2 regions of the Desulfitispora alkaliphila genome follow, and region 2 is predicted to be linked to the other one. Evidence: a T-box and tRNA genes for the amino acid it is inferred to sense, from the RefSeq annotation. Region 2 holds a T-box; the other holds one or more tRNA genes.
What was found. A T-box is a leader RNA that pairs with one kind of tRNA and senses whether it is charged. The one in region 2 lies ahead of glyQ (glycine--tRNA ligase subunit alpha), so its partner is inferred to be a tRNA-Gly.
Positions count from the first base shown of each region.

Region 1 (14,645 bases), on a different contig from region 2:
GAAAAACTACTTCAGGTGCGCCAGAGTGTATGGGAGTTGGATCGATTGACGTGGGAAGAAAATTTAATAAGCGGCTTTGATAATCACCTTTATCAAGTGAGCTGCAGTGATTTTAATGGAAATCCAACTGCATTTAAAGAAGAGGTTGACAGCTTTATTGAAAAATCACTAAAGGGTAAGCCATTTAATGAAGATATTAGGCTTGCCTATATTGGTGTACCTCCCATAGTGACAGATTTATATTCATACTTAGAAGAGGTTGGAGCAAGAGTAGTATTTAATGAAGTTCAGAGGCAGTTTACCATGCCATTTGAGCATGTGGATTTAACTGAACAGTACTCTAAATACACGTATCCCTATAATGTATTTAAGCGCATTAAGGATATTGCAGAACAAGTACAAAAGCGTGAGATTGATGGAATAATACACTACACACAAAGTTTTTGTTTTAGACAAATCGAAGACTTGATTTTTAGACAGAAATTGGACTTGCCTATTCTCAGTCTAGAGGGCGACAAACCGGGTAAACTAGATGCAAGAACAAAGATGAGGATTGAGTCATTTGTGGATATGTTGAGGTGAAAATTGTGAGAGTTGGTATCGATTTAGGAAGTAGAAATGTAAAGATTGTTACTTTAACTGAGCAGGGTTTAGGCGAAATGAAGCAGATCGACACAATTTCCTTTTACCGTAATTATGGTCGCAAAGAGGACGAAAAGTTGATAATTGACTTTAACGCTCTTGGGTTAAAGGGATTTGATAGATTAGTATCTACAGGTTATGGAAGACTCACCATAAATATTCAAGGCGCTAAAAACATTCCTGAATTAAAAGCACATATGTTAGGAGCTATTTACCAAACAGGTTTAGAAGATTTTACACTAGTTGATTTGGGTGGGCAAGACACAAAAGTGATAAAAATAAGGCGCGGAAAAATGGTGGATTTTCTTACTAATGACCGTTGTGCTGCAAGTAGTGGGCGATATTTAGAAAATATGGCTCAAGTTCTAGGTGTAGATGTTACTGAACTGGGTAAGCATTATAAAAATCCAGTAGAACTAAACTCAACTTGTGCAGTTTTCGGCGAGTCAGAACTTATTGGAAAGATTATTGAAGGGCACCCCCATGAACATTTAGCGGCAGGGGTTAACAATACAATTTACAAAAGAGTAGAGCCCATGCTTAGGAACATGATGAGTGAAACACTGGTTTTTACTGGAGGGGTTGCTTTTAGCGAAGCCCTAGTAAAAATGTTAGAGCTTGGAACTGGGAAAGAAGTTATTGTTCCCAAACATCCTCAGTATAATGGAGCTATTGGCTGTTGTATTGAGGCAAGCAAAGGAGTGAATTAGCTGTGCAATTACATATTTGCGGTTGCTGGGCACCATATCCTGCTGTTAGTGGAGCTTGCTCTGCGTATCTGATAGAGATTGAAGAAAAAAAGATACTACTAGATTGTGGTCATGGAAGCTTTAGTAAGATGCAAGAGAAGATTGAATTCCGGCAACTAGACTTGGCTGTTATTTCCCATTTTCATCCCGATCACTACATGGACTTACCTTGTCTGCGCCATGCTATTGCTGGAGCTATTAGGCTCGGGAAGAGGAAGGACAAGCTTCCCACTATTATTCCAGATAGCCCTAAAGATGTTGTAAGTACTGTGGAAAGAATGGACGATGGATTGGAAATAACTCATAAGGTGAGTCCGGAAGGAATTGAGACAGACTTAGGTTCAGTTAAGCTAGAAATGAGAAAGCTCAATCATCCAATGCCCTCTTATGGCATTGCCTTAACTAGTAACAACAAAAAAATTGTATACTCAGGAGATACAGGAGAGTCCCAAGAGTTAGTACTGTTAGCCCAGGGATCAGACCTATTAATTTGTGAAGCTAGCTTACTAGAAAGAGATGGAGAATATGGGAAAAAGACGGGACACTTAACTGCTAAAGGTGCAGCCCGCATTGCCAAAGCAGCAGGAGTTAAAAGGCTTGTTATCACCCACTTATGGCCTGAGTACGATCTAAATGAACTTTTGCAAGAAGCAAAAGAACTTTTTCCAGAGACAATATTAGCACAAGTTGGATTAACAATAGATGTTTAATAAAAAAAGGGGTTGGAAAAAATGAGATGTGATAATCGAGAACGTGCTGACCAGGCTAGGCCTGTTAAAATAACTACTGATTATATATTGCACCCAGAAGGATCTGTGTTAATAGAAGTAGGTCAGACAAAAGTTATTTGTTCTGCCACTGTAGAAGAGAGAGTACCTCCATTTATGCGAGGTCAGGAGAAGGGTTGGGTGACAGCTGAATATGCTATGCTACCTAGAGCTACCCATTCCAGAAATATAAGAGAAGCGGCAAAGGGAAAGTTGAGTGGCCGCACCTATGAAATTCAGCGATTAATAGGAAGATCTTTGCGCGCCGTAGTAGATTTAAAAAGATTAGGTGAGCGAACGGTTATTGTAGATTGTGATGTAATTCAAGCTGATGGAGGGACTCGGACAGCAGCTATCACAGGTGGATTTATGGCTATGTGTTTAGCTTTTGGCAAGCTAATTGAAGAAGAAAAACTTGAAGAGATGCCAGTAGATGACTTTTTAGCAGCAATTAGTATAGGAAAGCTAGAAGATCAAGTGTTATTAGATTTATGTTACGAAGAGGATTCACAGGCTGAGGTAGATATGAATATAGTAATGACTGGTTCGGGTAAATTTGTAGAGGTTCAAGGAACTGCTGAAGAGCATCCTTTTACAAGGGATGAGATGGATCAAATGCTTAAATATGCTGAAAAGGGGATTAATCAGTTAATTTTGAAGCAAAGAGAAGTACTAGGGGCGTTGGCAGATAAAGTGGGGAAATCTCAATGAAGCTAATTGCTGCTACTAATAATAAAGGTAAACTAAAAGAGTTGAGAGGGTTACTGACAGTACTAGATGCAGAGGTGAGTGCTCTTAGTGAGTATCCACAGATTGGAGAAATTGTTGAAGATGGCAATACTTTTATAGAAAATGCTAAGATTAAAGCAACAACTGTAGGCAGAAGCACAGGAATTATAACTATAGCAGATGATTCAGGTTTACAAGTGGATGCCCTTGGAGGGAACCCGGGGATCTTTTCAGCAAGGTATGCAGGTCAGCATGGGGATGACCAAGCTAACAATGAAAGGCTTTTGAAAGAGTTGAGCCATGTGCCAAACCAGGAGAGGACCGCTAGATTTGTCTGTGCTATAGCTATATATGTTCCGGCGTATAATGATAGGGCGGAACAAATATACACAGTGGAAGGAACATGTGAAGGGATAATAGCTCGGGAGAGGAAGGGTGACCAAGGCTTTGGGTACGACCCCCTATTTTTTCTGCCTGAGTTAAACAAAACAATGGCGGAGCTTTCCCAAAGTGAGAAAAGTAAAATTAGCCATAGAGGAAAAGCGATGAGAAATGCTGTTCAGATTTTGGAGGGGTTATTAGGAGATGGAGAGAATATTAATTGTCAGTGATACCCATGGAGAACTGAATAGGATTAAAAAACATATTGAATCTAGTGAAAAAGAGATAGATTTTATAATCCACGCAGGTGACAACTGGAAGGATGGACTACAGTTAGCAGATTACGTAGGAACCGAAGTGGCAGCTGTAGTTGGAAACTGTGATCCAATGGGGAGTGCTAGTCAAGAGCAGTTACTGGAGTTTGACAACATAAAGGTATTTGTCACCCATGGACACATTTACAGTGTAAAGCAAGATTTACAACGAATATACTATAGGGGCAGGGAGGTTGAAGCGGATATAGTTGTATTTGGACATACTCATATTCCCTTTAACAAAGAGATAGAAGGAATGCATTTGTTTAACCCTGGGAGCGCTTCAGAGCCTAGAGGTTGTAGTGACTACAGTTGTGGTTTTCTTGAAATAATCAATGATAAATTTTATATAAAAAATATTGATATATAGTGTTGACTTATTCTTTGGCACGTGTTATATTATTACTTGTCGGTTGAACAGATGACCGATAAAGCAGTCGGGGCGTAGCGCAGTTTGGTAGCGCACCTGGTTTGGGACCAGGGGGCCGGGGGTTCGAATCCCTCCGCCCCGACCATTAAAAAACAAGTAATTTAAAAACGTGCGGGTGTAGCTCAATGGTAGAGCCCTAGCCTTCCAAGCTAGTCACGTGGGTTCGATTCCCATCACCCGCTCCATTTTGCGCCTGTAGCTCAGCTGGATAGAGCAACGGACTTCTAATCCGTAGGTCAGAGGTTCGAATCCTCTCAGGCGCGCCATTTTATTAACATGGTGGGTGTGGCGAAGTTGGTTAACGCACCGGATTGTGACTCCGGCACTCGTGGGTTCAAGTCCCATCACTCACCCCATAAAAAAATATAAAAAACAGTTGACAACTTGATGTGTGCATGATACAATGCTTTTTGTCGACTGAAGAGCGCCCGTAGCTCAGTTGGATAGAGTAGCAGACTTCGAATCTGATGGTCGTAGGTTCGAATCCTACCGGGCGCGCCATATGAAGATGACGCTGGGGCGTCGCCAAGCGGTAAGGCACGGGACTTTGACTCCCGCATGCGTAGGTTCGAATCCTGCCGCCCCAGCCATAACATGAGCCATTAGCTCAGTTGGCAGAGCACCTGACTTTTAATCAGGGTGTCGAAGGTTCGAATCCTTCATGGCTCACCATAATTTTATTTGCGGGAGTGGCGGAATTGGCAGACGCACCAGACTTAGGATCTGGCGGGCAACCGTGGGGGTTCAAGTCCCTTCTCCCGCACCATTATTTTGCGGAAGTGGCTCAGTGGTAGAGCATCGCCTTGCCAAGGCGAGGGTCGCGGGTTCGAATCCCGTCTTCCGCTCCATAAACAAAAGATAACAAAACTCCCTTATTAGGGAGTTTTTATTGTTGTATCTAAATTCTAATTTTTTTTGTTTCTTTATGAGATATAATAAAATGTAAACTTTAAAAGGAGGAAATGTTAATACACTGTAGAATAAATGTGTAGTAATCAAAACCTGTTTGTGGTTGTTATTTTTTGGTTATGATATTACTAAATAATGTGCTTGATAATCTGGTACGACTTCCAGGTATCTTACATATAACTATTATTAATTGAGGAGGAGCATAAATGACTGTCGATGTGGAAAGAATAGAGGAGAATAAGGTTCAACTAAAAATTGAAGTAGAGAGTGAAAAGTTTGCAGCAGCAATTAGCAATGCTTCAAAAAAAGTTGCAAAGCAAGTAAACATCCCTGGATTTAGAAAGGGAAGAGTACCTAAAAAGGTTTTGGAAAACTATTTAGGGAAGCAGGCTCTTGTAGATGAAGCCCTTGAGGGTTTTGTGCCAGGTGCTTATATAGAAGCTGTTCAAGAAGCAAATATAGAGCCTATTAACCAACCTCAGGTAGAAGTGGTTCAGGCAGAGGAAGGTAAGCCTCTAATATTCAAAGCAACAGTTGAGGTTAAGCCAGAGGTGAAGCTTGGAGAATATAAGGGTGTAGAAGTAGAACAGGAATCTGTAGAAGTATCTTCTGAAGAATTAGATAATTACATAGAAGGATTAAGACAAAGACATGCTAGGTTGAATACACTGGAAGAGGGAACAGTAGAAAAAGGGGACGTAGCAGAAATAGACTTTGAAGGATTTATCGATGGAGTAGCCTTTGAAGGTGGAAAAGGAGAAAGCCATCCTTTAGAGATAGGTTCTGGAACTTTTATCCCTGGATTTGAAGAGCAATTAATAGGCGCTCAAGTAGGAGAAGAAAGAGATGTAAATGTTACCTTCCCAGAGGAATATCAAGCTGAAAACCTGGCTGGTAAAGATGCTGTGTTTAAAGTAAAAGTTAATGGAATCAAGCGCAAGGAGCTACCTGAGGTAGATGACGAATTTGCTAAAGATGTAAGTGAATTCGAAACACTAGAAGAGCTAAAGCAAGATGCGGAAAAGAGACTTCAGGAAAGTGCAGAAAAAAATGCAGAGAATAAGCTAAAAACAGATGTGGTAAACAAGGTAGTATCTAATGTAGATGTAGCTGTACCTCCAGTTATGGTAGAACAAAAACTAGATACAATCTTTAGTAATATGGAGCAGAGAATGCAGCAACAGGGAATTTCAATGGATCAATACCTTCAATTTGCTCAAACAACTAAGGAAAAGATGCGTGAAGAGCAACGAGAAGAAGCTGCAAAAGGCGTGAAAACTGACTTAACACTAGAAGCTATTAGTCAGAAAGAAGGAATTACAGCTACAGAAGAAGAAGTTGATAAAGAGCTAGAAAAAATGGCAGCTCAATATAATCAAAAATTAGAAGACATTAAAAAAGTATTAACTACACAAGGTAATCTTGACGGTTTAAGATACAGTATAGCAATGGAAAAAACAATCGACTTCTTAGTTGAAAACGCCAAAGTCATCGAAAAGGAAAAGACAGAAGAAGCTGGCGAGTAAAATAGATACTACATATACTGGAAGGAGAGTTACAAGATGAGTGGATTAGTTCCAATGGTAGTAGAGCAATCTAACCGTGGTGAGAGGGCTTATGATATTTACTCGAGACTGCTAAAAGATAGAATTATTTTTTTAGGCAGCAGTATAGATGACAATGTAGCAAATGTTATTATAGCACAAATGCTATTTTTGGAAGCAGAAGACCCAGATAAGGATATTTACCTATACATAAACAGCCCAGGTGGTTCAATAACGTCAGGAATGGCTATTTATGACACTATGCAATACATAAAGCCTGATGTATCTACTATTTGCGTTGGGATGGCTGCTAGCATGGGTGCATTCCTGTTGGCGGCTGGAGAAAAAGGTAAAAGAAGAGCTCTACCCAATAGCGAAGTAATGATTCATCAGCCTATGGGAGGGACTCAAGGGCAAGCTGTGGATATTGATATTCATGCCAAGAGAATCCTAAAAATTAAAGAGCGTCTGAACAAAATATTGGCGGACCGCACAGGTCAGAGTTTAAAGCAAATTGAAAAGGACACTGACAGAGATTATTTCATGTCAGCCGATGAGTCAAAGAAGTATGGTATCATCGATGAGGTGATTACTAGAAAAGAGAAGTAAACTCAAAGAATTAGAGGTGAAATAATGTACAAATTTACCGATGAAAAAGGTCAGCTGAAGTGTTCCTTTTGTGGCAAACAACAGGAACAAGTAAAAAAACTGGTAGCTGGGCCAGGGGTGTACATTTGCGATGAGTGCATCGAGCTTTGTAACGAAATTATTGAAGAAGAGCTAAGTGAAGACTTAGATTTAGAGCTTGGTGAAATACCAAAGCCTCAAGAAATTAGAGAGATTTTAGACCAGTACGTTATTGGGCAAGATGAAGCTAAAAAGGTTATGGCTGTAGCAGTTTACAATCACTATAAGAGAATCAACCTTGGCAATAAAATTGAAGATGTAGAACTTCAAAAGAGTAATATTGCAATGCTTGGGCCAACTGGTAGTGGTAAGACATTATTAGCTCAAACACTAGCTCGCATTCTCAATGTACCCTTTGCAATAGCTGATGCTACATCACTTACTGAGGCTGGATATGTAGGAGAGGATGTTGAAAACATCCTACTGAAATTAATTCAGGCTGCTGATTATGATGTGGAGAAAGCAGAAAAGGGCATTGTCTATATCGATGAAATTGATAAGATAGCAAGAAAGTCAGAAAACCCTTCTATTACTAGAGATGTATCTGGAGAAGGAGTCCAGCAAGCACTGCTTAAAATCCTAGAAGGAACTGTAGCTAGTGTTCCTCCTCAGGGCGGCAGAAAGCATCCTCATCAGGAATTCATCCAATTGGATACCACCAATATCCTGTTCATATGTGGAGGTGCCTTTGATGGCATCGATAAGATTATCCAGAATAGAACTGGGAAGAAAACAATGGGATTTGGTGCAGATATTAAAAAGAAAAAGGACACTCAAATCGGAGAAGTATTGAGAAATATTTTACCTGGAGATTTGTTGAAGTATGGGTTAATCCCTGAATTTGTGGGTAGAATACCAGTTATAGTTTCTCTTGATGCCTTGGATGAAGAAGCGTTAGTACGTATTTTAACGGAACCCAAAAATGCTTTGGCAAAACAATACCAAAAGCTGTTTGAGCTAGATGGTGTTAAACTAGAATTTAAGGAAGAAGCTCTTAGAGGTATTGCAAAAGAAGCAATTAAGCGCAATACTGGTGCAAGAGGGTTGAGATCAATTATTGAGGACATCATGACTGATGTTATGTACGAAATTCCTTCTAGAGATGACCTGGAAAAGTGCATCGTAACAGAGGAAGTAATCCAGAAAAAAGAAGAACCTGTTTTGGTTACAAACGGCAAGAAGAAAAAAGAAGAATCAGCTTAGTTAAAAAGCCAGCTCAAAAAGAGCTGGCTTTTTTGACTCCCATTTTCCATAGTTTGGGATAAAAAAAACCATATGGGAAATACTATTCTTGTGAAAAAAACTGAGAATAGTTAGAAGGGAGCATGAAAATGGATTTTGGCTTGACAGGTATCTTTGGTTTTTTACAACTGTTTTTCATAATTGTTGTAGGGATGTACTTTTTTAATTTACTTAGAAGTCAGCAGGGAAACAAAGTAGCAGTGCAAAAGGAGTCTAGAAAGGAACTAGAAAAACTGCAGGAGATGCGTCGCATATCACTTACCGAACCCCTTTCTGAACGGACAAGACCCAGTAATTTCAAGGATATTGTTGGGCAAAAAGAGGGACTAAAGGCTTTAAGGGCTGCTCTGTGTGGGTCTAATCCTCAGCACGTGATAATATATGGTCCACCTGGGGTTGGGAAGACTGCAGCTGCAAGAGTAGTATTAGAAGAAGCTAAGAAAAATACTGATTCCCCTTTTAATATAGAGTCAAAATTTATAGAAATTGATGGTGCCACAGCTCGATTTGACGAGAGGGGAATAGCTGATCCTTTAATTGGGTCGGTTCACGATCCTATTTATCAAGGTGCAGGTGCTATGGGTATGGCCGGTATTCCTCAGCCAAAGACAGGTGCTGTCACAAAAGCTCACGGAGGGATGTTATTTATCGATGAAATAGGTGAGCTACACCCCATTCAAATCAATAAGTTACTAAAAGTATTAGAAGATAGAAAAGTTACTTTGGAAAGTGCCTACTATAATTCTGAAGATGGGAATATCCCTTCCCATATTCATGACATTTTTACTAATGGTCTTCCTGCTGATTTTAGATTAGTAGCGGCCACAACCAGAATGCCACAAGAAATTCCACCAGCAATAAGATCTCGTTGCCTAGAAGTATTTTTTAGGGCATTGCTGCCTCATGAGATTGGGATAATAGCAAGAAATGCTGCTTCTAAAATTGATTTTAAAATAGAAGAAACAGCTGTTGATGTAGTTAATAAATACGCTACAAATGGGCGAGAGGCAGTAAACATTGTTCAAATAGCTGCTGGAATAGCCCTAGCTAGAAATGAGGGAAAGACAATTATAGCTGCGGATGTGGAGTGGGTTGTAAATAGTGGTCAATATTCCCCTAGACCAGAAAAGAAAATACCAGAACAAGCTCAAATTGGTCTTGTTAATGGATTAGCAGTTTATGGTCCAAATATGGGGGCTATTCTGGAGTTAGAGGCAAGTGTAATGCCGGCTAAGAAAGAGACTGGAAAAATTATAGTTACCGGTGTTGTAGAAGAGGAAGAAATGGGAGGCGCTGAGGGGAAAAGAGTAAGACGGAAAAGTATGGCTAAGGGATCGGTAGAAAATGTTTTAACAGTATTGAGAAGAAACATGGATGTGGATCCTAGGAATTACGATATTCACGTCAATTTTCCCGGTGGAATTCCCATAGACGGGCCATCTGCAGGAGTCACTATTGCCACTGCTGTGTACTCAGCCATAAAAAAGATACCAATTGACAATAAGGTAGCCATGACTGGAGAGGTTTCCATCAGGGGGAAAGTTAAGCCTATTGGCGGAGTCGTTGCAAAGGTGGAGGCGGCAATCCAGGCTGGTGCAAAGAAAATAATAATACCAAAGGAAAACTGGCAGGAAATATTCAACGCCATGTCAGATGTAAAAGTCATACCTGTAGATCACTTGGAGCAAGTGTTTGAAGAGAGCTTGCTTCATGATGAAAAGGATCAAGAAAAAACGTCTATTCAAACCAGTGGTGAAGTCCTATCGGCCTCACAAATATAAAAGCTCTCTTTATTTGCAGGAATTAATTAGATTTAATAGAATATATGTGTTAATGTTGGTAAAAAATAAACTAGCTATGTTTTAGTTCCTAGAAGGTGGTGAATTACACATGAAAGATAAAAACCCTGTAGAGGAAGAATACACTCATAAAATTAAGGATTTTCAGGAGCGCCAATTACCGCTATTGCCATTAAGAGGGGTGCTAGTATTTCCCTATATGGTAATCCACTTAGATGTGGGTAGAGAGAAGTCAATCGCCGCCATTGAAGAGGCAATGATAGATGAGCGAGAAATCTTTCTAGTAATGCAAAAAGAAGCTCAGACAGATGACCCTGGGGTTGACGATATACACACTATTGGAACAGTTGCTGAAATTAAGCAGCTATTAAAATTACCTGGTGGTACTATTAGAATCCTGGTAGAAGGTATACAAAGGGCAAAGATCAAGGAAATCATCGAAGAAGAGCCTTATTTTAAAGTATTATTAGAAAACAAAGAGGAAGAGAGCCACAAGGATACAGAAATTGAAGCGCTCATGCGAAGCTTAATCCAACAATTTGAACAGTATGTTAAGTTGAGCAAAAAAATTCCTGCAGAAACTGTGGTATCGGTGGTCTCTATTGAAGAACCTGGACGTTTAGCTGATATTATTGCCTCCCATTTAAACTTAAAGCTAACGAACAAACAAGAGCTGTTAGAAGCGATTGATGTGAAGAAGCGCTTAGAAGTACTAGCTTCTATACTAGCAAAAGAAATGGACATCCTGGAGCTGGAGCGCAAAATCAACATTAGGGTCCGAAAGCAAATGGAAAAAACTCAAAAAGAGTACTATATGCGGGAGCAGCTTAAGGCTATTCAAAAAGAGTTAGGCGAAAAGGACGATAGAGCCCAAGAAACTCAAGAGTTACGTGAGGCTATTGATAAGGCTCGGATGCCTAAAGAAGTTAAGGAAAAAGCATTAAAAGAGCTGGAGCGACTTGAAAAAATGCCTCCTATGGTGGCAGAAGCTACCGTAGTTCGCAACTATTTAGATTGGTTACTAGCATTGCCGTGGCAAAAGCTGACAAAAGATAGGTTAGATATTAAACTAGCTGAAGAGATTTTAGATGAGGACCACTATGGTCTAGAAAAGGTCAAGGAAAGAATTATTGAGTACTTAGCCGTGAGAAAAATGGCAAAGAAAATGAAGGGTCCTATACTTTGTCTAATTGGACCTCCAGGTGTTGGCAAAACTTCTTTGGCCAGATCAATAGCTCGCTCTATGGAACGCAAGTTTGTGCGCATGTCTCTAGGAGGAGTTAGAGATGAAGCTGAAATTAGAGGACATAGACGAACATATGTGGGCGCTTTGCCGGGTAGAATAATACAAGCAATGAAGCAAGCGGGAACCAAAAATCCAGTTTTCCTACTGGATGAAATAGACAAAATGAGTACTGATTTCAGAGGAGATCCTTCTTCAGCTTTACTTGAGGTATTAGATCCTGAGCAAAATAGTACTTTTGCGGATCACTTTTTAGAAGTACCCTTTGATTTATCTAAGATTATGTTTGTTACTACTGCCAACGCAGAGCATACGATTCCTCAGCCCCTGTTAGATAGAATGGAAGTAATCTATATTTCTGGTTACACAGAACAGGAAAAGGTAAAGATTGCTGAAAAGTACCTATTACCAAAACAATTAAAGGAACACGGCTTAGATGATAAGCAATTAGATGTGTCAGAAAACAGTATTAGGCGACTAATCAGAGAGTACACTAGAGAAGCTGGAGTGCGAAACTTGGAGCGCGAGGTTGCCAAAATATGCCGTAAAGCTGCAACTAAAATTGTAAAGGAAGAAGAGAAGCAAGTTAAGATTACAGCGCAAAATATTAACAACATGCTAGGAATACCTAGATATCGTTATGGCTTAGCTGAAGAGACTGATCAAACTGGAACAGCCACTGGTTTGGCATGGACTCAATTTGGTGGTGATACCCTGGCAATTGAAGTCAATGTGCTAAAAGGAAAGGGTGGACTCAGCTTAACAGGAAAGCTGGGTGATGTTATGAAAGAATCGGCTCAAGCTGCTATAAGTTATATCAGAAAGAAAAGCGACGAACTTGGAATAGAAAATGACTTTTTCCAGAAACATGATATTCACGTACACGTTCCTGAAGGAGCTATTCCTAAAGATGGTCCTTCGGCGGGTATAACCATGGCTACAGCAGTGATTTCTGCCATTACAGGGAAAAAAGTGAGGCGGGATGTTGCTATGACGGGTGAAATCACCTTAAGGGGTAGAGTGCTTCCCATTGGGGGAGTAAAAGAGAAAATGCTGGCAGCTCACAGAGCGGGCATCAAAACGATTATTCTTCCTGAACGGAATAAAAAAGATCTTGAAGATGTTCCAGTGAATGTAAAGCGAAAATTAGAGGTTATACTGGTTGAGCATGTAGACCAAGTGTTGCCAGTAGCAATATTGGAGCAGAATAATGAAAATTCATAAAGCGACCTATGAACTTAGTGCAGTAAATGAAGACCAGTATCCTATTGGGGACCTGCCAGAAATAGCTTTGGCAGGTCGATCTAATGTAGGAAAGTCATCTCTAATCAATAAAATAATTAATAGAAAAAAGCTTGCATTTACCAGTTCAAAGCCGGGAAAAACTCAAACACTGAACTTTTATAATATAAATGACAAGTTCTATTTTGTAGACTTACCTGGATATGGATTTGCAAAAGTGTCTAAGACGCAGCGCGGTGAGTGGGGAAAGATGATTGAGCGATATTTAGAAAAAAGGGAACAGCTAGTGGGAATTATTCACATTGTGGACATGCGTCATCCCCCAAGCAAACAGGATGTTCAAATGCACCAGTGGATAGAGCATCAAGACATTCCGTCCATAGTAGTTGCCACAAAAGTAGACAAAGTACCCCGCAGCAAATGGCATAAAAATTTAAAGGTAATTAAGCAAGATTTAAATTTAGGAGATGACGTTCCCCTAGTGAGCTTTTCTGCAGAAACTGGCATGGGAGTAGAAGAAATGTCAAAATTAATATTACAACTGACTAATCAAAGCTAGTGTTACCAACAATAAAGGAGCTGTTGCTCAACGAACTTAAAGGTTCGCTGAGTAATAGCTCCTTTGCTTTAATCTTTGTTGTAGTTAAGTTCTGATATAAGCATTCCACCAATGACAAATGCTCCACCCCAGAGGGCATTAGATGTCAAGATTTCTTGGAGCAAAAGAACTGCAAAAAATGCAGCAAAGACCGGTTCCATTGTAAAAATGATTGCCGTTCTAGTTGGAGTAGTAAACTTTTGCATATAGTTTTGTAAAAAGAAAGCCAAGCAGGTAGCAAGCAAAGCGGTTATGAGCAGGGCTTGCCAAATACTAGCACTAAAGCTAGTAGGCATGGGTTCACTAAACAATGCGAATATTCCACTGAGTAAAGCTACTATTATTATCTGCACCAATACTAGAGGAACAGTTTCAAACTTACTAGCATATTTGCCCACATATACGATATGTAATGCAAAAGATAAAGCGCAAAATAACATTAGGATATCACCTAAGTTAACCACAAGCTGATTTCCCAAGGTTAATAACCCCAAGCCAAAGGTGGCACTCATTACCCCACAAATTATAAAAGGATTGGGGATTTTTTTTGTTTTAATGGTCATTATCAAGGGGACAATTACCACTGCAAGACCGGTGATAAAGCCTGCATTAGAGGCGGTTGTATACTGAAGTCCTACTGTTTGAAAAGAATAACCTCCAAATAAAAATATACCGAGTATTGTACCTGATGCTAGTAATTCCCTGGTTAATTTTTGCCTTTTAAGAAAGAATATCAACGCTAAAACTATAGCTGCTATAGTGAAGCGAAAAAAATTAAAAGTATGAGGAGCCATTTCAGCCACAGCATTTTTAACAGTTACAAAGGTGAGGCCCCAAACTAAAGTTACCAAAAGAAGTGAGCAGTCAGCTGTTACTCGATTAACAGTCGGACCATTGACATCATTCATAAAGATCATCCTTCCTCAAAAACTATAGATTATTATACACAAAGAGCAAACAATTGTACATACATTGTGTTAGTTATGCGTATGTTTAGAGTGAGAAGGGGGGATGGTAGTGGATATTAGAGTAATACTTAAGGGACTAGCAGTAAGTTACATCTTATCAATTGCCAGTATAGTTTTTATTCTATTCCTGATACTTACTTCAGAAGAACAAAATTTTTACCTGCCAACATACTTAGCTTTGACTAATGTGGTGGCTGTTCTTGTAGGAGGTGCTATTGCGGGAAAAGGTGCTGATAACAAATGGTTAGAACATGGTCTGATAGTAGCGGCAGGATACTTTATAATTGGCTATGTGATTGCAATAGGGGTGTTTCCGTTGACTATTAGCGTAGCTACTATTCTAAACGTAGCAATCTTACTGGTAATAGGTGCCTTAGGTGCAGGAGCAGGGCGCGTACTTA
Region 1 covers NZ_JBNPXS010000041.1:5,166-19,810, reverse strand. The annotation lists gene GGQ84_RS12880 (2-hydroxyacyl-CoA dehydratase family protein) at 1-582, shown strand, start outside; gene GGQ84_RS12875 (acyl-CoA dehydratase activase) at 588-1,352, shown strand; gene GGQ84_RS12870 (MBL fold metallo-hydrolase) at 1,355-2,101, shown strand; gene rph (ribonuclease PH) at 2,123-2,869, shown strand; gene GGQ84_RS12860 (XTP/dITP diphosphatase) at 2,866-3,498, shown strand; gene GGQ84_RS12855 (YfcE family phosphodiesterase) at 3,473-3,952, shown strand; tRNA gene GGQ84_RS12850 (tRNA-Pro) at 4,021-4,097, shown strand; tRNA gene GGQ84_RS12845 (tRNA-Gly) at 4,124-4,197, shown strand; tRNA gene GGQ84_RS12840 (tRNA-Arg) at 4,202-4,278, shown strand; tRNA gene GGQ84_RS12835 (tRNA-His) at 4,292-4,368, shown strand; tRNA gene GGQ84_RS12830 (tRNA-Arg) at 4,437-4,513, shown strand; tRNA gene GGQ84_RS12825 (tRNA-Gln) at 4,528-4,602, shown strand; tRNA gene GGQ84_RS12820 (tRNA-Lys) at 4,609-4,684, shown strand; tRNA gene GGQ84_RS12815 (tRNA-Leu) at 4,696-4,778, shown strand; tRNA gene GGQ84_RS12810 (tRNA-Gly) at 4,786-4,860, shown strand; gene tig (trigger factor) at 5,128-6,447, shown strand; gene clpP (ATP-dependent Clp endopeptidase proteolytic subunit ClpP) at 6,484-7,074, shown strand; gene clpX (ATP-dependent protease ATP-binding subunit ClpX) at 7,099-8,355, shown strand; gene lonB (ATP-dependent protease LonB) at 8,484-10,175, shown strand; gene lon (endopeptidase La) at 10,285-12,660, shown strand; gene yihA (ribosome biogenesis GTP-binding protein YihA/YsxC) at 12,647-13,237, shown strand; gene GGQ84_RS12775 (DMT family transporter) at 13,306-14,184, opposite strand; gene GGQ84_RS12770 (TIGR04086 family membrane protein) at 14,294-14,645, shown strand, end outside.
Region 1: it encodes a tRNA-Gly, which carries the amino acid that the T-box ahead of glyQ (glycine--tRNA ligase subunit alpha) is inferred to sense. The anticodon was not compared.

Region 2 (14,645 bases):
GTAGCCGCAGTGGCAACTGACGGAATTGAAGTAAAGGTTAGAGCGAGAGTTACTGTGCGAGCAAACATCGACAGGCTTGTTGGTGGTGCCGGTGAGGAAACGATTATTGCTCGAGTGGGAGAGGGTATTGTAAGTACAGTGGGATCTAGTAAAAGCCATAAAGCTGTACTAGAAAACCCCGATTACATTTCTAAAACTGTATTGGATAAGGGATTAGATTCAGGTACTGCTTTTGAGATTTTGTCTATTGATATTGCAGACGTAGATGTGGGTAGAAATATTGGTGCTAGCTTGCAAACAGATCAGGCCGACGCTGACAAGCGTATCGCTCAAGCGAAAGCGGAGGAGCGGAGAGCTATGGCTGTGGCAAGAGAGCAGGAAATGGTTGCTCAGGTACAAGAAATGCGCGCAAAAGTTGTGGAAGCAGAGGCAGAAGTGCCAAAAGCTATGGCAGAAGCACTGCGTGAGGGGAAATTAGGCGTTATGGATTACTACAACATGCAAAACATTAACGCAGATACTCAGATGAGAGATATGATTGCTAAATCAGGTGAAGCTCAGTCAGATGGACACGAAGACAATAAGGGCCATAAGTAGGTGCTAAACAGTGGGAGATTTTTTAGGGTTAATTATCTTTATAGTCTTTATAATTGCTAGACTGTTAAGTCAGCAAAAACAGGATAATAGGCCAAAGCGGGGTCAACAACCTAGAACAGCTCCAAAACCTGTGGAAACGCCACAGGGTTCATCAATGGAGCAGAAGAAAGAGACTCAGAAAGAAGAGGATTGGTTTCCTATACCTGATGATATAAAAGATTTATTTGATTTTCCAGTTAAAGAAGAGAAGCCTAAACCGAAACCTGAGCCCAAGCCAAGGACCACAGGAACTGCTCCGGTTGAAAAGAGGTATGAGCACCAAGGGTTGAATAAACCAGATTTGAGTGAAGGTGGTTTAGTTCATGCAGAAGAAATAGGAGCTGCTGATTTGACCCAAAGCAACAAATCAATAGTTGTGCCAAGAAAGCGAAGACATCAGCAAACAGCTATTGGCGGAGGAATTCAAGTAAGCGCGTCAGCTGTTACTCAGGGGATAATTTGGTCAGAAGTTTTACAACCTCCTAAAAGTCGCAGGCGACAGATAAATATGAGAAGATAAATAAAGTCACCTATTGAAAGCAACTTATAGATGCTATCAATAGGTGACTTTTTTGTAATTATTACCCTCTTCCGTGCATAGATTATTATGAGACTAGGGGGGATGTCCAGTGGATTTAAAAAATAAGCGACACAAAGCTAAAGAGACATTTGCCAAGCTCTTTGAGATGCCTAATGATGTAATCTTAGACCTGCCTAAGATTACAATGATCGGTGGAATTCAACTCTATATCGAAAATCACCGGGGTGTAATTGAATTCAGTGGAGAAAAAATACGAGTTGCAGTTGCAATAGGTGAGTTGGAGATACTGGGTAGGAATTTGGAAATCAGGGGCATCTTTACCGAGGAAATAATTATCGAAGGAAATTTAGATTCAATAAAATTGGTAAAGTAGGTGGGAATGTTGTTATTATCTAGATGGTGGTCGTTTATACTGGGATATGTGGTAATAATAATTGAAGGCAATTTTACAGAACGTTTTATCAATATGGCTTCAAGTAGAGGAATAATAATGTGGGATGTGGCCTTTTTAGATAAGGATAGAATTAAAGCCAAAGTTAGAATTCATCAATTTGGAGCACTAAGGCATATTGCACGAAGGCAGCAATGTCGAGTTAGGATTAAACACAAGCGAGGACTTCCTTTCTTAATTGCCAAGCTGCAAAAAAGAAAAATGCTAGTAGTGGGTGCAGTTATATTCTCTATGCTATTATACACAATGTCTTCCTTTGTGTGGTTTATTGAAGTTCAAGGAACTGATAAGGTTAGACCAGAGCAAATTTTAACCGTTGCTGAAAGTCATGGTCTTAAAGTGGGGGCAATGAAACGAGATTATGATGAAGAGGAAGTAGAGAGGGCTCTAGGAAACCTACCTCAAATAGCTTGGGTAGGCATACAGGAAAAGGGGACAAAGGTGACAATAGAAATTGCAGAAAAGGTTTTAGTGGATATTGAGGAAGACCAAAAGCAACCAGCTCATCAAGTAGCTAAAAGGGACGGAGTTATTGAAGAGCTTTTGGTACTTGTGGGGATTCCAGCTGTACAAGAAGGTGATACTGTACAAAAAGGTCAAGTATTGATTTCTGGTCGTATTTTCCCTGAAAGTGAAGATGAGTTGACTGCAACAAGTGAAAATGGCGACGACTCTATTATTAATATGGAGCCTAAAAAAGTAAGGGCGAAAGGAATTGCCAAAGCGCGTACTTGGTACCAAGAGCAGCTTACAATAAATCTAGCAGAGCGTGGTTACAATAAGACAGGAGAAAAAGTAACTACAACATCTGTAAGAATAAAAGATAAAGAAATAGTGATTCAAGGTCCTAGAAAGATTCCATATGAACATTACGACAAAGATGAAGAAATTAAAAGGCCATCTAAGTGGAGGAATATGGCAGTTGCCATAGAAGTAATATCCAGAACATACTATGAAAAGGAACCTTATACTATAAACTACAATGTTAAGGAAGCTATTGAGAAAGCTACTAAAGAGGCAAAAGGTAGAGTAGAATTGAGAATACCTCAAGAAGCAGTAGTTAAAGACACATATGTAGAGCATTTAAATGAAGAAGAAAGAGCAAAAAATGTGGAAGTTAAGGTTACTGTAGAGATTTTAGAAGATATCGCAGAACCAAGGGCTATTCACTAAAAGTAATAAATAGGGTATAATAGAATTTAATTTAGAACTAACTTTTACATCCGCCAGTGCCAAAAGGATTGGCGCAAACTAAGTTTTCTTTATAGGAGGTACTCATTTGGAAAAAGGTCGAAACACTATCACATTAAAAGATAACTATGAAGCTAGTAATATATTTGGAAAGTACGATGAAAACCTTAAAATCATAGAACAAAATGTGAATGCTAAAATAATAGCAAGAGGACTAGAGTTAATTGTTTCAGGGACTGAACAAGATGTAGAGAAAGTGAAATCAATTATAGATCATTTGCGCAAGCTAAGTAACAAGGGAATTCAACTTACTCCCGCTGAAGTTAATTATGCTGTAAAAGAGGTTGCGGGGACGGAAAATGAGAGAAATGAAGTGACATCAGAGTTGAGCAAAGTGATTATCTTAACGCACCAAGGTAAACAGATTATGCCTAAAACATTAGGGCAAGCAAATTACCTTAAAGCAATACAAAACTACGATGTTGTTTTTGGAATTGGTCCTGCTGGTACAGGAAAAACGTATTTAGCTGTAGTGAAAGCTGTGGCTGCTTTAAAGGAAAAACGAGTAAATAGAATAATTTTAGCCAGGCCAGCGGTAGAAGCGGGAGAAAAATTGGGTTTTTTGCCAGGTGACCTTCAGGAAAAAGTTAATCCTTACTTGCGACCTCTGTATGATGGGCTTTATGATATATTAGGTGCGGAAACAGCTCAAAAATATATGGAAAAGAATATTATTGAAGTAGCGCCTCTCGCCTACATGAGAGGGAGAACATTGAATGATTCCTTTATAATATTGGACGAAGCCCAAAATACTACTCCAGAGCAGATGAAGATGCTATTAACAAGAATTGGATTTGGGTCAAAAGCTGTTATTACTGGAGATATAACACAAGTTGATTTGCCCAAGGGTCAGTATTCTGGGTTGATTGAAGTACAAAAGGTTTTGAAAAATGTAGAGGGTATATCCTTTTGCTACTTGACTGCTGCAGATGTAGTTAGACATCCTTTGGTGCAAAAAATTGTTACTGCTTACGATGATTTTGACAGTAGTAAGTAAACGGGGGTTTTCTGATGGTTAAAAATAATTTTAAAAGAAAAGTTCAAGTGCCCGTTTTAAGGGCCTTTAAAAACATAACCTTCCGCAAAGTGTTGTGGGGGTTAATTTTCTTCATTGTCACAACAGGAGTTGTGGCAATGAATTATGTTCCAAACGCGGTAACTCTTGAAGAGGGACAAGTTAGCCCAACAACTATTAAATCTCCTCGAGCGCTCACTTTTGAAAGTGAAGTGAAAACTAGTCGTGCAAGGGAAGAGGCAATTAAAGAGGTTGAGCCTGTTTTTAAAGTGGACAAGACTGTATTGCAGGAACTGAATGAGGATATTAGTGAACAATTTAATATGTTTGTAGAAATAATTGATAATGAAGAACTAACACAACAGGAGAAAATAGAGGCTGCCCAAGAAGAACTAACATTAGAGATTCCAGCTAACGACTTGTCACAACTTTTATCTATAGAGGTAGAAGAAGTAAAGGCAATGGAAACTGCTGTACTTGCCATTGTTGAAAACAACATGGCTAATGGCATTCAAAAGGAGGCACTGCCCACTACGGTTAATACTATTACCAATGATATTTCCACACTACCCCGGCATCAGGGATTGATACAGTTATCATTGAGAATTGTGGATAATGTTGAGTTTAAGCCTAACTTAGTATATGACCCGCAGGCAACCCAAGCAAAGATTGAAATAATTAGAAGTGAAGTTGCACCTGTTCAGGTTACAATTAGACAAGGTGAAAAAATTGTTGGAGAGGGAGAAGTAGTAACAGCTGTAGATATAGAAGTATTAGAGCGGTTAGGCTTACAGCAGAGCACTCGTTCGCCTGCAGGCACATTCATGGGGATAGCCCTGTTAGTTTTGATAACTTATACTGTTGTAATGATATATTTGTGGCAATACAAACCGGAAATATATAAAAGCGAGTCTAGTTTAGTATTGACGGGACTATTGATTGTCCTTACGTTGCTATTTGCCAAAGTAGTAACTTTAATTAATTTTGGTGGAAATCCTGAAATGTCAATGCAGGTAGGGTACATGATCCCTCTTGCTGCCGGATCGATGCTAATAGCAATCTTATTAGATAATAAATTAGCCGTATTTCTCACAGGAATTATGTCAATTTTGATTGGGATTCTAACAGGAGGACAACTCTCCTTTGCTATAGCTTCAGGATTGGGAGGACTTGTGGGAGTTTACAGTGTATCAAAACTAAGTGGGCGCTCGGATCTGGTTAAAGCTGGGCTTTATGTGGCAGGAATAACAATGATTACTGTTCTTGCTATTGGGTTAATGAATAATAGCTCGCCAACGCTTATTACTCTAGGAATGTTAATGGGCCTTGTTAACGGCCTGTTGTCATCTGTTTTGACAATTGGGCTATTACCCTTCTTAGAGACTGCATTTGGTATAACTACATCAGTAAGATTGCTAGAACTATCAAATCCAAATCACCCATTGCTTAAGCGTCTGTTAATTGAAGCGCCAGGAACCTACCATCACAGTATTTTAGCAGGGAACCTGGCCGAGGCGGCGGCAGATGCTGTTAATGCGGATTCACTGCTAGTAAGAGTTGGAGCATATTATCACGATATTGGAAAACTCAAGCGGCCATACTTTTTTATAGAAAATCAATTAGCCGGTGATAATCCCCATAATAAATTAGCTCCTACTCTCAGTACACTGATCATAACTTCTCATGTGAAAGATGGTGTTGAGCTTGCTAAGGAGCATCAGTTACCCAAGGTAATTGTGGACCTTATTCATCAGCACCATGGCAAAAGCATATTGGGGTTCTTTTACCATAAAGCTACTGAAGAAAATAAGGGTGATACTGTTCAGGAAAAAGATTTTCGTTACGAAGCACCTAGACCTGAAACTAAAGAAGCTGCGCTTGTTATGTTAGCTGACAGTGTAGAAGCTGCTGTTAGATCTATGCAAAATCCTACACCAGGAAGAGTAGAAGGGTTAGTGCGAAAGATAATTAAAGATAAGCTAAATGATGGGCAGTTAGATAAATGTAATCTCACATTAAAGGATCTAGATGTAATATCGGCAGAGTTTGTTAAAGTTCTGGGTGGAATTTTCCATTCCAGGATAGAATATCCTGAAACTATTGCCAAAGAAATGGAGGGCAATCAGTAAAAAAATGGAACTGACAATAATTAATCAACAAGAAAAGGTTAATTTTGGATATAATATGGAGAGAATACTAAAAGAAGCAGTGCAGGTAACACTAGCAGAGCATGGGAATGACTCCATTCAAGTGGAAGTAAGTGCACTATTAGTGGACGATCAAGAAATTTCTAGTTTGAATAGGGATTATAGGGATATAGATAGTGCTACTGATGTACTATCTTTTCCCCAGTATGAAAAAATAGAGCAAATAATGCATGAGAGCGAAGCAAGTCCGCACCCAATACTGCTTGGGGATATTGTCATATCATTGGAAACCTGTGTTAGACAAGCTGAAGAATACGGGCATTCTGCTGAAAGAGAGCTTGGTTTTTTAGTGGTTCACGGAATGCTTCATTTGCTTGGTTATGATCATTTAGATGACGAAGAGAAAATAAAAATGCGGTCTAAGGAGGAGCAGGTTCTGACTAAAATGGGTTTGGGCAGGTGAAATAAATGAGAGTTGCTAAAAGCTTTAGAGACAGTTTTAGCTATGCAATAGCTGGCATATTTCACTCTGTTAAGACTGAAAGGAACATGAAGATACATCTGGTGAGTGCAGTTCTAGCACTAGCAACGGGTTGGATATTGCGTCTTAATCATCAGGAAATGGCTACCTTAATTTTGGCGATCTCATTTGTCATAGTAACAGAACTCATTAATACTGCAGTAGAAAGAACAGTAGATTTATGTGTAGGCACTGAATTTCATCCACTGGCCAAGCAGGCTAAAAATGTAGCAGCAGGAGCTGTGCTAGTTGCCAGTGTGTGTGCTGTCTTTGTAGGTATATTTCTCTTCCTGCCAAATCTGATTGCATTGCTCGTTTAATCATGTGAGAGGAGAATTTTAAAATGAAAAGGTTTCAAGCATATTTTTTGTCGGGTTTATTTATTTTATTGCCCGTTATGATTACTTTATCCATCATATTTTGGGTTTTTAATTATGTAGACAGCATTTTTATAACTCATATTCTTTACAGTACTACTGGAATTAAAATTCCAGGTTTAGGTGTTTTATTGACTCTAGCCTTAATTATGTTAGTAGGATTTTTAGGTACAAATTACCTTGGCAAAAAGCTAATCGGTTACGGTGAATACATAATGGAAAAAGTACCCGTAGTGAGCTCTGTCTACAAGACTATAAAACAAATAATAGATACAATAGGTGCAAAAGATAAAAATGCCTTTCAAAGAGTGGTGCTAATAGAGTATCCTCGAAAAGGTTTATGGGCCTTAGCATTTGTAACTGGGGAAACTGAAGGGGAAGTACAGCATAAGACCTCAGAGGAGTTGATAAACCTATTCCTACCAACCACTCCAAACCCTACATCGGGATTTTTACTGATGGTTCCTAGAGAAGATACTATTCCCATGGATATGACTGTTGAAGAGGGGATAAAGACAATCATATCTGCTGGGGTGATAACTCCACCCTATACAAAAGGGACGGATAATATTGGAGGAGCGTCATGAAAAATAAAAAGGTTCTAGTAATTGCACTTATTGCCCTAGCAGTGTTCGTAGGTGTTTACACAAGTACAACAAATATGCTTTCAGGTAATGGGGGAATTGTGGAAGTTGATAGTGAGAAAGATGGAGATGAAAATAAAGAAGTAGAGCCTTTAGAATTACCTTACAAGGCTCCTTTGACAGGGGAACCTTTAGAAAATGAAATGTTGTTGAGACCACTGGCGGTAGTAGTGGAAAACTCACCTAATGCTCGGCCTCAGTCGGGTCTCAAACAAGCTGACGTTGTATATGAAGTTCTGGCAGAGGGAGGCATTACTAGATTTCTAGTTATATACCAGCAGGGAACTGCAGAATTAATTGGGCCTGTTAGAAGTGCAAGACACTATATGGCTTATATGGCTCATGACTTTGATGGAGTATTTGTCCATGTAGGCGGAAGTCCTCAGGGACTTACCTATGTAGGACAAAACACTGTGGCCAATTTAAATGCTTACTACATTGCATCGGGAGAATTTTGGCGAACTAGTGACAGAAGAGCACCCCACAATCTATATAGTAGTACAGAGAAAATGAGGTCATTAATGAAAAAGAGAAACCTAGAGCGAGATACAGAGATTAACGCATGGCCTTTTTTAGCTAAAGGCGAGGTGTCCTCAGGGGGATCAGTTGCTGAAGAGATAACAATTAAATATCCTGTGCAAATATCCCATGTTCGCTATTTATATGATGAAAATAAAAACAATTATAAGCGTTATATGGGAGGAGTGCCTCATCTAGATAGAGAAAGTGAAAGTCAATTGACAGCCGATAATATTATCGTACAGTATGCTAATACTAGAGCTATACCTGGAGATAATCAAGGGCGTCTTGATATTGATGTTGTGGGAGCTGGTGAAGCAGTGATTTTTACTAATGGACGCGCATATGAAGCTAACTGGAAAAAAAGCGACAAACGCAGCAGAACTATTTACACTGACAAGCAAGGTGAAGAGATCCCGCTTACCCCAGGAAGCACATGGGTACAAATTGTAAGAACTAATACAGAAGTAGTATATTAAATTGATTTGGAGGAAGATAAATTAACATGACTACAGAAGCAAGAAATAAGTTTAAATCTGGATTTATAACTATAATAGGTCGCCCAAATGTGGGTAAATCAACATTGCTAAATAGAATAGTAGGTCAAAAAATCGCTATTATGTCTAACAAACCCCAAACGACTAGAAATAAAATTTTTGGAGTGTATACCACTGAACAAGAGCAAATAGTTTTTATTGATACTCCAGGTATCCACAAGCCAAAGCACAAGCTAGGGCAGTTTATGGTTGACGTAGCTCAGAAATCCTTGAAGCAGGTGGACGCTATCCTGTACCTAGTAGATGTTAGCGAAAAGATTGGTCCTGGAGAACAGTACATAATAGAAAATCTAAAAGGGGTGACAACCCCTGTATATTTAGCATTAAATAAAATTGACTTAATTGATCAGCAAGAATTGCTGCCTCAAATAGAGAAATTGAAGTCAATGTATAGCTTTAAAGAAATAGTGCCCATATCGGCCAAAGAAAACGACAATGTGGAATTATTACTTAAGCTATTAGCAAAAGAGCTTCCAGTAGGACCTCAATATTACCCTCAGGATATGATTACAGATCAACCGGAAAGACTAGTTGTAGCTGAATTGATTAGGGAAAAAGTACTTCACCTAACTAAAGAAGAGGTGCCCCATTCAATTGCCGTTATAGTTGAAATGATGGAGCCCAGGCCAAATGGAAAGATTTTTATCAGTTCAAATATTTATGTGGAACGGGATTCTCAAAAGGGAATCTTGATTGGTAAGGGTGGAAAAATGATGAAGGATATAGGGGCAAGGGCACGGCGAGATATTGAAAATCTATTAGGCAACAAAGTTTACTTAGATTTGTGGATAAAGGTCAAGAAAGATTGGCGCAATCAAGAGGCGGCAATAAGAAATATGGGATTTAGAGATGATTAAAAAAGTTGTTGGCATTAGTTCCAAAGATTCACACGGTTAACTTATCACTTTTTAGGTCAATCTAATAAGGCACTACTAAACCGGAAAGGTAAGGTGATTTTTTTGGATAGTAATGCAATGTGGAAGGTATTTGAACAAACAGGTCACTTGGGAGCTTATGTGCTCTATCGCGATTGGAGATCCTATGAAGAAGAAACATCTACAACTAATCAAATCACAAGAAAAGTGCAAGCAAATTCTTAGGGGGAACTAAAATGACAAAGCTGTACAAAACTGATGCTCTTGTGCTGTACAGCGTTAAGTACGGAGAAACCGATGCTATTCTCACCATACTTTCACCTGACAAAGGAAAGATACAGGCTATTGCCAAAGGAGCTCGGAAAATTAAAAGTAGGATGAGGGGACCAACCCAACCTTTTGTGTACGGGAGTTTTATGCTCTATCTTGGCAAGTCGCTACACACAGTAACTCAGTGCGAGTACAAAGAGCCCTTTGCTGGTTTGCGAGAAGACTACCATAAATACGCTATGGCTAGCTATGTGTCAGAGCTAGCAAAATCAGCTTTGCTGGAAGGGGACTCTCAGGTTCAGGGGATTTTCACCTTGACCTTAAAGGCCTTGTACGCCTTAGAAGCGGAAGCCAATGAAATATATTTGCGATATTACGAACTAAATTTATTAAGGGAGCTGGGTTATGAGCTAGCGTTAGAAGAATGTGGTAACTGTGGTAAAGAGTTAGGTAAAATTACCGGAGGTTTTTCTGTAGAAGCTGGGGGAATGATCTGTAGTGATTGCAAGGACAAGGGAGAATTAAATGTATCGCCGCCTACGTTGGCTATAATGCGTCAGTTGATGTTAATGGACATACTAAAGGTTAAGCGGCTCAAATTTACAAAGGCTGTGGCTAGTGAGTTGGATAAAATTTGTCACAAAGCTATTATGTATTATCTAGACCCAAGACTAAACAGCAGGAGATTTCTAGCTGATATAAGCACTGATTCTGTATAATCAGAGCTTATTTTGGGTTTAATAATAGATAAAAGGAGGGCGGCTAACTGTGGATCAAGAGGAAACATTAGATAAAATAGACTTATTGCGACAGCGAATGGGTGTGGGTTACACAGAAGCTAAGAAAATTTTAGATAAAAAAGATGGAGATGTAATTGCAGCCTTAGTGGAGTTGGAGCGAGATCAGAAGGTTAAGAAGACACTTAACAATAAGGTGCATACAATTTTTAAAAAGGGTAGTGCCACAAGGCTGAAAATTAAAAAAGATGGTAGGCAAGTAGCTGAAATCCCAGTTGCTGTTGGAATAGCGGGGATCTTAGGTTCTGTAGTTTACAAGCCTTTAGCTATTGCTGGGGCTATAGGTACACTATCAGCTATAGCTAACAGATATACATTAGAAGTGGAAAAACCATCTAGTGAAGATGAGCCAAAGTCTAGATTAGATATTGACAGCTGTAAATAAATTTGTTAAATTATAAAAAAATAGTAGGCTGTGATAGAGAGAGTAACTAATGTTATCAGTTTACAGAGAGTCGGCGGTAGGTGGAATGCCGGTAACTGAGCATAGGTGAAAGGCGCTCTTGAGCTGCAAGAGGAAAGCCAGTTAAGTAGTTGGTGAGTAAAGCTTGCGTACAAAGGGGTCTGCAAAAGAATTTGCTGCAGGCAACCGGGGTGGAACCGCGGGAGTAAAACCTCTCGTCCCTGATTTGGGGACTAGGGGTTTTTTTGTGTGCTAAAACATATAAAAGGAGGAGTATTATTATGAGTTTGACTTTTCAAGAAATCATTCAGAAATTGACAAATTATTGGAGTGACCAAAAATGTATTATTCAGCAACCTTATGATATGGAAAAAGGCGCAGGGACAATGAACCCAGCAACGTTTTTAAGGGCATTGGGTCCAGAGCCCTGGAATGTAGCCCATGTGGAACCTTCCCGTAGACCTACCGATGGTCGATATGGAGAAAACCCAAATAGGCTGCAACACTATTATCAATATCAAGTTATCTTAAAACCGTCACCATTAAATGTACAAGAGCTATACTTGAACAGCTTGATTGAGCTAGGTATAGATCCACTGAAGCACGATATTCGCTTTGTTGAAGACAATTGGGAATCTCCAAACCTAGGTGCATGGGGCTTAGGCTGGGAAGTATGGCTCGATGGGATGGAAGTTACTCAGTTTACATACTTTCAACAGTGCGGAGGCTTTGACTGTAAACCTGTATCAGCAGAATTGACATACGGCACTGAGAGACTAGCAATGTTTATTCAAGGTGTTGATAATGTCTATGATATCGAATGGGCAAAGGGCATAACTTATGGAGACGTTCATCATCAAGGAGAGGTAGAGCATTCCATCTACAACTTTGAAGAAGCGGACGTAGAGGCTTTAAAGACCATGTTTGATATATACGAAAAAGAAGCATTAACCTTAGCAAAAAAGGAATTGGCCTTCCCCTGCTATGATTATGTGCTCAAATGTTCTCACACATTCAACCTTTTAGATTCTCGAGGGGCGATTAGTGTTACTGAACGTACTGGATATTTAGCACGAATACGTAGCCTATCAAGAACTTGTGCTAAGGTATATATAGAAACTAGAGAGAAGAAGGGATACCCTTTGATTAAGGACCCTAAAAAACGAGCAGGACTGAAACTTGATCAGGAGGTCGAAAAGAATGACTAAAGACTTACTTTTTGAAATTGGTACAGAAGAGATACCAGCAGGTTTTATGAAGAGAGCTTTGTCTGATTTGGGTAAAATAGCTCAAGAAAAGCTACAAGAAGCTAGAGTTGATTTTGAACAGATTAAAACTTATGGAACTCCCAGGAGACTTACTTTAATAGTTGAGAATTTGGCTGAAAAGCAGTTAGATATGGAAGAGGAGGTTAAAGGACCAAGTGTTAAGGTTGCCTTTGACCAAACTGAAGAACCCACAAAGGCATGCTTAGGTTTCGCAAAAGGACAGGGGGTTTCTCCAGGGGACCTTATCAAGAAGGAAGTTAAGGGTGTGGAGTATGTCTATGCTATTAAACGAGAAGCGGGTAAAGATACTGCAACCATATTACCTGAACTTTTACCAGACATAATTAAAAGCATGAGTTTTCCAAAGACAATGCGTTGGGGAGATAGTGAGTTTCGTTTTGTGAGACCGATTCATTGGATTGTGAGTCTTTACGGAACAGAATTTGTTCCCTTTGAAATCGCAGGTATCAAAAGCGACAGGCTAACAAGGGGGCATAGATTCTTATCCAAAGGTGAAATAGAAATTTCAGAACCCTCTTTATATTTTAAGGCTTTAGAAGATGCTTGGGTTATTGTGGACCAAGAGCGACGCCGTTCAATAATAGAGGAACAAATAAATCAGTTGGCAAAGCAACAAGGGGGTAAAGTTTCAAAGGATTCCCAATTACTTGAGGAAATTACTCATTTAGTAGAGTATCCTACAGCATTATGTGGAAACTTTGAAGAATCATACTTGGAATTACCCAAAGAGGCCTTGATTACTTCTATGAAAGAACATCAGCGCTATTATCCAGTTGTTGATGAGACTGGAAACCTATTAAACAAATTTATTACAGTCAGAAATGGAGATAGCAACTACCTAGAAGTAGTTCAGAGGGGGAATGAGAAAGTACTAGAAGCAAGACTAGCAGATGCTAGATTTTTCTATACAGAAGATTTAAAGACGCCATTAGAGCAACAAGTGAAAAAATTAGAAAACATAGTTTTTCATGAGGAAATAGGAACTGTGGCAGAAAAGGTGAAACGTATGATTGATATGACAGATTACTTAGCTAAACATATCAAGGCAACAGATCAGACGAAAGAAGAAGCTAATCGTGTGGCTACAATTGCTAAGGGAGACTTAGTTTCTCATATGGTTTACGAGTTTCCCGAACTTCAGGGTGTAATGGGTGCATACTATGCTAAGGCCCATGGTGAAAGTGGTGAAGTGAGCAGGGGTATTAGAGAACATTATCTTCCCAGATATGCTGGTGATGACCTGCCTCAAACTGAAAGTGGTTGGATAGTCAGCTTTGCGGACAAGCTGGATACAATTGTAGATTGCTTTGGGATTGGAATTCAACCAACAGGCTCTCAGGATCCATATGCTTTAAGAAGACAAGCTTTGGCTATCATAAGCTTGGTGCTTAATAAAAGAGTCAAGCTTTCTTTAGAACAACTGCTGGCTGATGCTTATGACAGATTAGCGCAAGATATAGAGCCTAAAGTGGCAAAAGATCAGTTGGTTAAGACGGTAGTAGAATTTTTCAAACAAAGGATGAAAGGTTATCTGAACGAAGCTGGGCACAGATATGATGTGGTTGAAGCAGTATTAGGTACTGACAGTAGCGATTTTGTTCAAATCGACAGCTGGGCAAAAGCACTATCAGAATTTAGAGTGAATGAACAGTTTCAGGCGCTTCTTACTGGTTTTAACAGAGTTGCGAACCTTGCCAAAAAAGGTGATAGTGTGAAAGTTTCACCTGATCTTTTAGAAGAAAGTGCTGAGAAAGAGCTTTATGATAAGTTTAGCCATGCTAAAAACAAGATAGACCAATTGATAAAGCAGGAACAATTGGTAGATGCGCTAGTAGAAATAGCTAAACTACAGCCAGCAATAGACAAATTCTTTGAAGAAATCATGGTTATGGTAGATGATGAAGCATTGAAGAATAACAGATTGGCATTGCTTAAGTCTATAGAGAGTTATGTGTACAAATATGTTGATTTAACAAAAGTTGTGGCGAAATAAAAATATTTTCAGCAAGCAGGAAATTACTTTCGAATATAGTATATAATATTTATGAAGCATTCAAATATAGTATGTCACATTACGGCGATAAAGAGAAAGGCGGTGTGACACAATTCAGCTTTCAGAGCGACAACAAAAAATTGTAGACATAGTTAAAGAGCGAGGACCAATAACAGGGGAACAAATTGCCAAGAAATTGTCGCTGACTAGGGCTACGCTTAGACCTGATTTAGCAATTTTAACTATGTCAGGTATATTAGAAGCTAGACCCAGAGTAGGATATTACTACAATGGTGAGGAAACGGGTAAGCTTGGAGAAGAATTTCGTGAATTAGAAGTATCGAACTTCAAGTCAGTGCC
Region 2 covers NZ_JBNPXS010000017.1:31,315-45,959, forward strand. The annotation lists gene floA (flotillin-like protein FloA) at 1-597, shown strand, start outside; gene GGQ84_RS07820 (hypothetical protein) at 608-1,156, shown strand; gene yqfC (sporulation protein YqfC) at 1,266-1,550, shown strand; gene yqfD (sporulation protein YqfD) at 1,557-2,801, shown strand; gene GGQ84_RS07835 (PhoH family protein) at 2,908-3,876, shown strand; gene GGQ84_RS07840 (HD family phosphohydrolase) at 3,891-6,023, shown strand; gene ybeY (rRNA maturation RNase YbeY) at 5,995-6,504, shown strand; gene GGQ84_RS07850 (diacylglycerol kinase family protein) at 6,510-6,881, shown strand; gene GGQ84_RS07855 (DUF502 domain-containing protein) at 6,905-7,525, shown strand; gene GGQ84_RS07860 (DUF3048 domain-containing protein) at 7,522-8,580, shown strand; gene era (GTPase Era) at 8,607-9,515, shown strand; gene GGQ84_RS07870 (YqzL family protein) at 9,618-9,758, shown strand; gene recO (DNA repair protein RecO) at 9,770-10,522, shown strand; gene GGQ84_RS07880 (DUF4342 domain-containing protein) at 10,572-10,985, shown strand; T-box leader at 11,007-11,229, shown strand; gene glyQ (glycine--tRNA ligase subunit alpha) at 11,291-12,211, shown strand; gene glyS (glycine--tRNA ligase subunit beta) at 12,204-14,285, shown strand; gene ccpN (transcriptional regulator CcpN) at 14,398-14,645, shown strand, end outside.